DNA from 4 places in the Paenibacillus sp. 102 genome. Region 1 is predicted to be linked to each of the others. Evidence: riboswitches for the same ligand, from Rfam matches in the RefSeq annotation. Region 1 holds a riboswitch; each other region holds the start of a gene.
What was found. A riboswitch is a leader RNA that binds a small molecule or an ion and turns the genes downstream of it on or off. The one in region 1 is predicted to bind S-adenosylmethionine.
Positions count from the first base shown of each region.

Region 2: it holds a riboswitch for S-adenosylmethionine, as region 1 does, so the genes downstream of both, AAIE21_RS13220 (hypothetical protein) here and AAIE21_RS23085 (peptide ABC transporter substrate-binding protein) in region 1, are expected to answer to the same signal.
Region 3: it holds a riboswitch for S-adenosylmethionine, as region 1 does, so the genes downstream of both, mtnK (S-methyl-5-thioribose kinase) here and AAIE21_RS23085 (peptide ABC transporter substrate-binding protein) in region 1, are expected to answer to the same signal.
Region 4: it holds a riboswitch for S-adenosylmethionine, as region 1 does, so the genes downstream of both, AAIE21_RS12725 (M20 family metallopeptidase) here and AAIE21_RS23085 (peptide ABC transporter substrate-binding protein) in region 1, are expected to answer to the same signal.

Region 1 covers NZ_JBCGHT010000015.1:65,667-67,850, reverse strand. Annotated here, with positions in the region: gene AAIE21_RS23085 (peptide ABC transporter substrate-binding protein) at 1-1,142, opposite strand, end outside; SAM riboswitch class I at 1,286-1,390, opposite strand; gene AAIE21_RS23080 (aldo/keto reductase) at 1,551-2,184, opposite strand, start outside.
Region 2 covers NZ_JBCGHT010000004.1:208,894-211,077, forward strand. Annotated here, with positions in the region: gene AAIE21_RS13210 (group-specific protein) at 1-125, opposite strand, end outside; gene AAIE21_RS13215 (NAD(P)H-dependent oxidoreductase) at 122-697, opposite strand; gene AAIE21_RS13220 (hypothetical protein) at 982-1,242, opposite strand; SAM riboswitch class I at 1,344-1,442, opposite strand; partial or broken gene AAIE21_RS13225 (hypothetical protein) at 1,565-1,757, shown strand; gene AAIE21_RS13230 (YwiC-like family protein) at 1,792-2,184, opposite strand, start outside.
Region 3 covers NZ_JBCGHT010000001.1:548,745-550,928, forward strand. Annotated here, with positions in the region: gene mtnK (S-methyl-5-thioribose kinase) at 1-1,009, opposite strand, end outside; SAM riboswitch class I at 1,100-1,241, opposite strand; gene AAIE21_RS02845 (carbon-nitrogen family hydrolase) at 1,315-2,181, opposite strand.
Region 4 covers NZ_JBCGHT010000004.1:115,766-117,949, reverse strand. Annotated here, with positions in the region: gene AAIE21_RS12730 (AAA domain-containing protein) at 1-872, shown strand, start outside; SAM riboswitch class I at 959-1,063, shown strand; gene AAIE21_RS12725 (M20 family metallopeptidase) at 1,156-2,184, shown strand, end outside.

The sequences.
Region 1 (2,184 bases):
AATTCTTGTTTTGCTTGTTTCCAAAATTGTTGCGCTTCTTTTGTATTTTCTTTTGTTAAATTACCATTCTCTTCACGGAAGTCTTTCCCATTTGGCCCTTTGGCGAAATTTTTTGGCACTAGAGAATAGGAAGGTAGAGAGCCATCATTTAAAAGCACATTTACAAATGCTTTCTTATCTATCGATTTATCGATTGCTTGACGAACATTTATATTTTGTAATGTTTTATTTTTCTGGTTCATACGTACGAATTGTACCCCAACATCTGGTCGTTCTTTAAAGTTACTATCTTTGCGATATTTATCAACAAGATCAGATGTTAAAGTAAGTCGATCAATTTGTTTTGATTCATATAAATTAACAGCTGTTGAATGATCTTTGACAACATTAAAATTAATTTCTTCAAGTTTCACATTATCCTTATCCCAATAGTTGGTATTTTTCTTAAACTTAAAGCTTTGTTCATGTTTCCAATCACTTAATGTAAAGGCACCGTTATAAAGAATCGTGTTATCCTCTAATGCATATTTATCACCTTGTGATTTGAAGAATGCTTCATTAATTGGTAAGAATGTTGGAAATGCCGTTAAACTAATAAAGTATGGAACAGGGCGCTCTAATTCAACTTCAAAGGTGTGGTCATCGATTGCTTTTACACCGAGCTGATCAGCCGGAAGTTCTTTACTATTAATCTTTTTTGCATTTTTTATATCAAAGAATAAAAATGCATATTCAGAAGCAGTTGCTGGGTCAACTGCACGTTGCCAAGCAAAGACGAAATCTTTTGCTGTAACAGGAGTGCCGTTTGACCATTTCGAATCTCGTAAATGGAACGTATATTTTGTTTTATCAGAACTTACGTCATGAGATTTTGCCACACCAGGAACAGGCTTATTTCCTTCACCGAGGTTATATAAACCTTCAAATACATTTCTCATTACTTGACCAGAGTCAGTATCTGTAGCACGTGCAGTGTCCATTGTACGAATCTCTGTACCAGTGGCTAAGTTCAATACTTGTTTATCAGGAGCTTTATCCTTTGCTTTTGCTCCACTTGCTTCGTCTTTATAGCTACCGCATCCTGTTAATAAAATACTTGCTCCTAAAACAGATGCCACAGCAGGTACAAATTTCTTTTTCATGTAAAATTCCTCCCTAAAATTGTTTGGTTATTCAAAAAGAGTGATGAACAATTTATGAGGGAAAGAAAAACTCCCTCTTTTCTTATCGAGAAAGAGGGAGTTTTGTTTACAAGGCATGTACCTGTATATAAACGAAGTCCCTCATTCTATCTTTCAAGCATAATGCTTGCAGGAAGTGGCACAGTATTCAAAGTGAACCTGTTGCCGAGGTTTCAAAGGGCCAGTCCCTCCACCTCTCTTGATACAATGAGTAAACAATTTGTATTAATTTTTCGTTTCTTTGATTATTCAAAATCTTACACCTAGGCGAATGAACTGTCAATAAAATGAAATATAGTTTAAATTTTCAGTTTTCTAGGTGCGGTATAAAAAGAAGAGTCACTGTGCAATTACACAGTGACTCTCATTTTAAAAATCGAAATTATCAGGGTCTGGACCAACACGATGATTTTCATTTAATGATTGAATTGCCTTCATATCTTCAGCGTTTAATTCAAAATCAAAGATGTTTGCATTTTCGATAATACGATGTTCTTTAATTGATTTAGGAATTGTTACAACTTCATTTTGTAGATCCCAGCGTAAAATGATTTGTGCTGTTGATTTGTTATATTTTGTAGCAATTTCTTGCAATGTTGAATGGTCAAGTAATTGACCTTGCATTAATGGTGACCATGCTTCTAGTTGAATAGTATGCTCTTTACAGAAAGAGTGAAGTTCTCCTTGTGTTAAGCGTGGATGATATTCAACTTGATTAATCATCGGTTTAATTTCAGCGATTTCTAGAACATCTTGTAAGTGGTGGATTTGGAAATTGCTGACACCAATAGCACGAACACGACCGTCTTTATAAAGTTTCTCTAATGCTTTCCATGTTTCTGTATATTTTCCTTTTACAGGCCAGTGCACTAAGTATAGATCTAAGTATTCCAAGCCTAATTTTTGTAATGTTGATTCGAAAGCCTGTAATGTTGATTCATAGCCTTGATCACTATTCCATACTTTTGATGTGATGAATAATTCTTCACGTGAAACTCCACAT
Region 2 (2,184 bases), on a different contig from region 1:
AATTGTTGCTTCACCTTTTGAAACACTTCACTATGATGTTTCAATTGAAGTAAGCAAATTACATATGTACGAAACAATTCATCATTCCGATTACAGCATCTTATTATCATTTCTAGCTCATTCATAATTTTTCAGCCTTCTCTTTTATTTCTAAAAGCCACTTTTCACGTTTTGCTGCTTTACTTGTTTTTACAGACTGAAAGACAGATCGTTTGATTTGACGTATACCACAAAATCGTAAAATACCCTTTTTCATAATCACCCAATCAGCGGAGCGATATAAGAGTGCCACGTACCATAACGGCGAATCTAGAGTATTAATAACCCACGCCGTTTTCCCTGTAAGCAACCCTTTCGGCATTACCCCTTCATATTTATATGCAAACCCAGCAACAAAAACGCGATCAATAAATCCTTTTAAAATAGCTGGCATCCCCCACCACCAAATTGGATAAATAAAAATAAAAGAATCTGCCTCTTTGACTAATGTTCTGTATTTCTCTGTCTCTTCTTCATACGCTAAATCACGTCTTCTTTTATCTTCGTTAAAAATAAGTACTGGGTTAAATTGCTCCTTATAAAGATCGAGCAATGTAACCGAATGATCCGTTTCTTGCAGTCCTTTTTGGACATGTTCTAAAATGGATGCATTGAAGCTAGATGGATTAGGATGTGCATATATGATTAGTATGTTCACCTTCTTACAACACCTTTCCTTAAATTCCCTTTTGACTTTCTTTCGCATCCCATGCTATTCTAATACATGTCAAGTAGCAAGCCTATATGACAAACCAACTGACACCTACTCGGCGAAGGTGTCTCTTTTCATTTATAGCCGAATGAAATGCCTCTTTCAGGGCATATTCAACTTTTGACACTACACACTCAACACCATTCCCTTGTATCAGGCTGCTTTGGCAGTCTTTTACTCTACATACTTCTTTTAATTTTCAGATAAATTATAACATAAAAAAAGAGAGCCTAGCTCCCTTTTCTCGCCTTATAATATACCCCTTTTTCAGCATAGTGGTATTCATCATTAGCTAAAGTAATTTTCCCATCCAGTTTCAGTTCGTCTAATAGCCTTGATAAATAAAATTGGTGTAACATTTTTTTCGTGAATTTTCCTTCATGATGCGAAACGATATGTTCTTGAATATCTAATAGTGATATTGGTTTATCTTGTTCCATCATATATTCATATACTGCACTACGCAGCTTTACGTATTTTTCAAGTGTCACAGTACAATTGCAACCCCTTTCTTCTTATTCTGTTGTTTTTGAATCGGTTTTTTTGCAATAAAAAAACCTCTTCGATAAGAAGAAGTTACGTATATAGCTTCGTCTTATCTCCCAGAACAAATATGTTCTGCTGGAATTAGCACCTGCATCGCGGTTGCTGGGTTTCATCGGGCCAGTCCCTCCACCTCTCTGGATAAGAAAATATTCACTTTATATCTTACTATAGCTATTTTTATTACAATTGTCAAACAACATACAATAAGTTATATTTTCTTTCCTAACGCCCATACTAAAATTGTATGTAAAAAAGGAGGAATTTATGATGGATAAAAATGCCCGCGGATACGTTCAAGATTCATTCCATTCGCTGCAAGAAGCAAAGAATTGTTTAGAACATGCATTACAAACAGTCGAAAAGAGCGATAATCGGGAGCGCAATCGAACAATCTCTACAAGCTGTGGAACATGCATTACAAAAATGTAATCACACGGTTGATATTTTAGAACAAAAATAAATATCGCCCACCTCTTTACGAGATGGGCAATACCTCAAATGGCATACTGCAACAGTATTGCCGTCACAATTAAAAAATATACAGAATTAACGATTTCTAAAACCCCAACTTTTAATATAGATATTTTTTTACCATACAATACGATTGCACGAACTAGGCTCGGTATAAATACAAGAGAAATCAATGGATTTACTACGAAAGAAGCAATGATTAAGAAAATATGGTAGCCCCATGAGACATAGCGATAAGTAGGATTGTTCTTTTCACGTATCATTGTTTTCACATAAAATGTACTACCTAAGAAATAAAGGAAAGAAACAGCCGCAATCCACCATGCTGTCCCATCAATTGTCTTCATCGAAAAATAATAACTAATCAAACCACCAATGCAGAAAACAAGTATCGCACAAATGTCATTTACTAATGC
Region 3 (2,184 bases), on a different contig from region 1:
ATCCAATTGTTCGACGAATGATTTCGCAACCTGCAAATCCAACTGCATCAGCAAAAATATTTTGCAGTACAATTGCCAGCCATTGTTTCTCCTTTGTATATGATTCTACTCCGTCTAGTACCCATAGTTTTGTAAATACTTCTACAAAATTACTCCATGTTTTTTCAATATGATTAAATAAGATATTTCTTTTCTCTTCTTCTCTTGATAATGCATTTAATAATAGGTTTGCTATGAATTGACCAAGATCAAATCCGAGTGGTCCATATGTCGCAAATTCCGGATCAATTACCTTCGTTTCCGAAGGTGATGAAAAAATGCTACCTGTATGTAAATCACCATGAATTAATGCTTCTTTTCTCGTTAAAAATTTATATTTATACTGCGCTACCTGTAACTTCAATTTCTTATCACACCAAAGTTCGTCTAATACAGGCTGCAATTCTTCCTCATAATCGTTTGTTTCATAGTTCCCAAATGGATCTGTAAATACGAGATCTTCTGTAATTTTACAAAGATCAGGATTAACAAACTTGCCGTCTAGCACCCTTTTCTCTTCTGCTAATAGACCAAAATCTGACGTATAAAAAAGAACGTGTGCCAAAAAACGTCCAATATGCTGAGATAAAAGTGGATAATCTTCCCCTTCAATCAACCCTTTACGAGTAATTGTAAGAGATGATAAATCTTCCATTACTGTCACAGCTAACTCTTCATCATGACCATATACTTTCGGAACATATTTTGGTACATATTTCGCAAAGACTTGTAATGCTTGACTTTCAATTGTAGCTCTTCTTAAAGAAAGCGGCCAGCTTTCCCCAACGACTTTTGCATATGGGAGAGCTTGTTTTACAATAATACCGCGTTCTCCATCATGGAGCCGGAATACATAATTTAAATTTCCATCCCCTATTTCATGGCAAGCCACCTTTGCTTTTTTCTCAAAGTATCCATGCTCTTTTACATACTCAACTGCTGTTTCTTTTGTTAATGAACGATATCCCATTTTTTATCCCCCTTTATTAAATTCAGAGGCTTTTCATCATAAGAAAAACCTCTTTCCATGAAGAAAGAGGTTTGAAGTTTATCTTCTCCCCTCTTATCTGTCAGAAAGTTATCCTTTCTGCTGGAATTAGCACCGTGCCTTTTTGGCGCATAAGCGCCCCATCTTACAATGGTATTACGGTCGGTTGCTGGGTTTCATCGGGCCAAATCCCTCCACCTGCTCTTGATAAGAGTTGCATGATTTATTTAAATTTTTAACTTTCTGTTACAGACTATAACAAGAATAAAAATCATTTGTCAATATTTTTATTTATATAATTCCGGGCGTCGATCAGCAAAAACAGGAATTCCCTTACGCACTTCCTTAATTTTTTCTAAGTCTATCTCCCCTTGTAAAATTGATTCTTCTTCTCCTGCTTCTGCTACAATTTCTCCCCATGGATCAACAATAAGAGAATGTCCAGCAAACACATTATTTGGATCCTCTCCTGCTCTATTGCATGCAACTACATAACATTGATTTTCAATCGCTCTCGCTTGAAGAAGTAAACGCCAATGAGCTAAGCGAACAAGCGGCCATTCTGCTACAACGAATAATACATTTACCCCTTTTACAGTATGAACACGCATCCATTCTGGAAAACGAATATCATAACAAATGACACCACCGCACTGTACACCATCCAATATAAATTCTCCTGTTTCATCACCTGCTATTAAATAGTTATGTTCATTCATCAACTGGAACAAATGAACCTTACTATACTCACTTTGTAGTTTTCCTTCACGATTTACTGTATACATCGTATTCGTAACACCATGCTTTGTTTGCCTCGCAATAGAACCACCGACAATATTCACACCATATTGCTGTGCCCAATCTGAAAGAAGTTGCTTTGTTTGAATCCCACCCCCATCTGCAATTTCCGGCAATCTCTCTAAATCATAACCAGTCGTCCAAAGTTCTGGTAATACGATAACGTCCGGTTTTCCTTGCATCGCCTCTTTTATTTTTTTCTTTGTATTTTCAATATTTGTTTTTACATTACCAAAAGCAATATCCATTTGAATACATGCGACTTTCACTTTATCCACCCCATCTTCAATTATTTGTTCTTTACAAAAACTTAGAAAGGTTATATCATTTGTCACTAGAATTGTAACAACTTTCAAAAG
Region 4 (2,184 bases), on a different contig from region 1:
TAAAAGATGCAGCTTCTGGTTCGCGTTTTAATATTATGTCTGGTTTAGTTGCAATGCAGATGATTTTAATTGGATTATTAGATGGCGTTCAATCTATTGGAATTGTAACACCATACCGAGCGCAGTCCCGTTTCTTATCAACATGTATAAGAGAACTATTGCAAAAAACAAAGTACCGGAATACACCTGTTCTAGCAGCGACAGTTCATAAGTTCCAAGGATCTGAACGAGACATGATGATATTTGATACGGTAGATAGTTATCCCCAGGAACGTCCAGGTGTATTATTCTTCGATCATAAGAACCATCGTCTTGTAAACGTTGCAGTTACAAGGGCAAGAGGGAAGTTCATTCAGTTATCGGACTGTCAGTATATGCGGAAAAATCTTTCAAGAAAACAAGCGTTATCTCACTTAACTTCTCACATAGAAAGACATGGAAATGTATATGATCGTACAACATCACGTCCATTGTTAGAACGAAAAATTACAAAGCGTTTGAGATGGTTTATGCAAATGAATTTGGAAGAGACGAAAGCATTATTAAAAGATATTCTGTCAGCAAAACAAAAAATTATTATTTCGCTTCCAAGTACAAGACAGGTAGATAAAAGAGTATGGCAGGCATTAATGCGTACAGCGGCGCAAGTCACAATATATAGCGATGGACCCATTCCGTTGAAAAATGTAAGAGTACAAAGGCAAAATAAATCACTCCCATTTGTATGTATTGATGATGAAATCTTTTGGGTAGGTGCGCCGTTAACGTCGCAAATGATGTTTGAAGGAAGTCCAGAATTCCCTTATATATGTGCAAGACTGCAGGCACCTGAAACGATTGGCGTTTTAAAAGGGTTTTTAGATATTCGGTAAAATCAGATCGGAATTCCTTGACATTTAGTCGGAATAAAACTAGAATGAAAATAATTTAATATAATTTTATGAAAACAAAAACGATTTTCTTATCAAGAGAGGTAGAGGGACTGGCCCTATGAAGCCTCGGCAGCGGATTCAATATGAATACTGTGCCAATTCCAGCAAGTGAAAGACTTGAAAGATAAGAAAGAAGGCATTTTTGAATCTGTATTTTTCAAGCCTCTTTCTATCTTTTAGAAAGAGGTTTTTTTATGTGGAAATTTAAAGGAGGAATGGAGAAATGGGAACAACACAAGTAACGTCACATCGAAATATTATTGCTGAAAGTATAGAAAGAAATAAAGAAAAATACTTAAAAACAAGTCATGATATTCATGCGGATCCTGAAATTGGTAATCAAGAATTTTTTGCATCAAGAACATTAAGCTTATTACTAGGAAGTGCAGGTTTTCAACTGCAACACAATATAGCAGGACATGAAACAGGCTTTATTGCACGGAAAAGCTCAGGGAAACAAGGGCCTACAATTGCTTTTTTAGCAGAGTATGACGCTTTGCCCGGATTAGGTCATGCGTGTGGTCATAATTTAATTGGCACAATAAGTGTTGCGGCAGCGATTGCATTATCAGAAACAATTGAAGAAATTGGCGGTGAAATCGTTGTATTTGGGACACCAGCAGAAGAAGGTGGTCCAAATGGAAGTGCAAAAGCAAGTTATGTGAAGGCGGGTTTGTTTAACAATATTGATGCAGCGCTTATGATTCATCCAAGCGGAAAAACAGCAACAACAAGTCCATCACTAGCAGTTGATCCACTTGATTTTCATTTTTATGGAAAGGCTGCACATGCGGCAGCGTCACCAGAGGAAGGAATTAATGCATTAGATGCGATTATTCAGCTTTACAATGGGATTAATGCCCTTCGTCAACAACTTCCAGCAGATGTGAAAATTCATGGTGTCATTACTGAAGGCGGAAAGGCACCGAATATTATTCCAGATTACGCATCAGCTCGCTTTTTCATTCGAGCAGCAACACGTAAAAAATGTGCTGAAGTAACTGAAAAGGTACGAAATATTGCACAGGGATCCGCACTAGCAACAGGAACAACAGTAAAAATCAATCAGTTCCAAAATGAAATCGATGAATTATTAGTGACGAAAACATTTAATGAAGTGGTTGCGGAGGAATTAGAACTACTCGGGGAAAATGTAAATCGTAAAGAGAGACTGGGAATTGGTTCAACTGACGCAGGGAATGTGAGTCAAGTCGTACCAACGATTCATCCTTACATCAAAATTGGTCCAGAT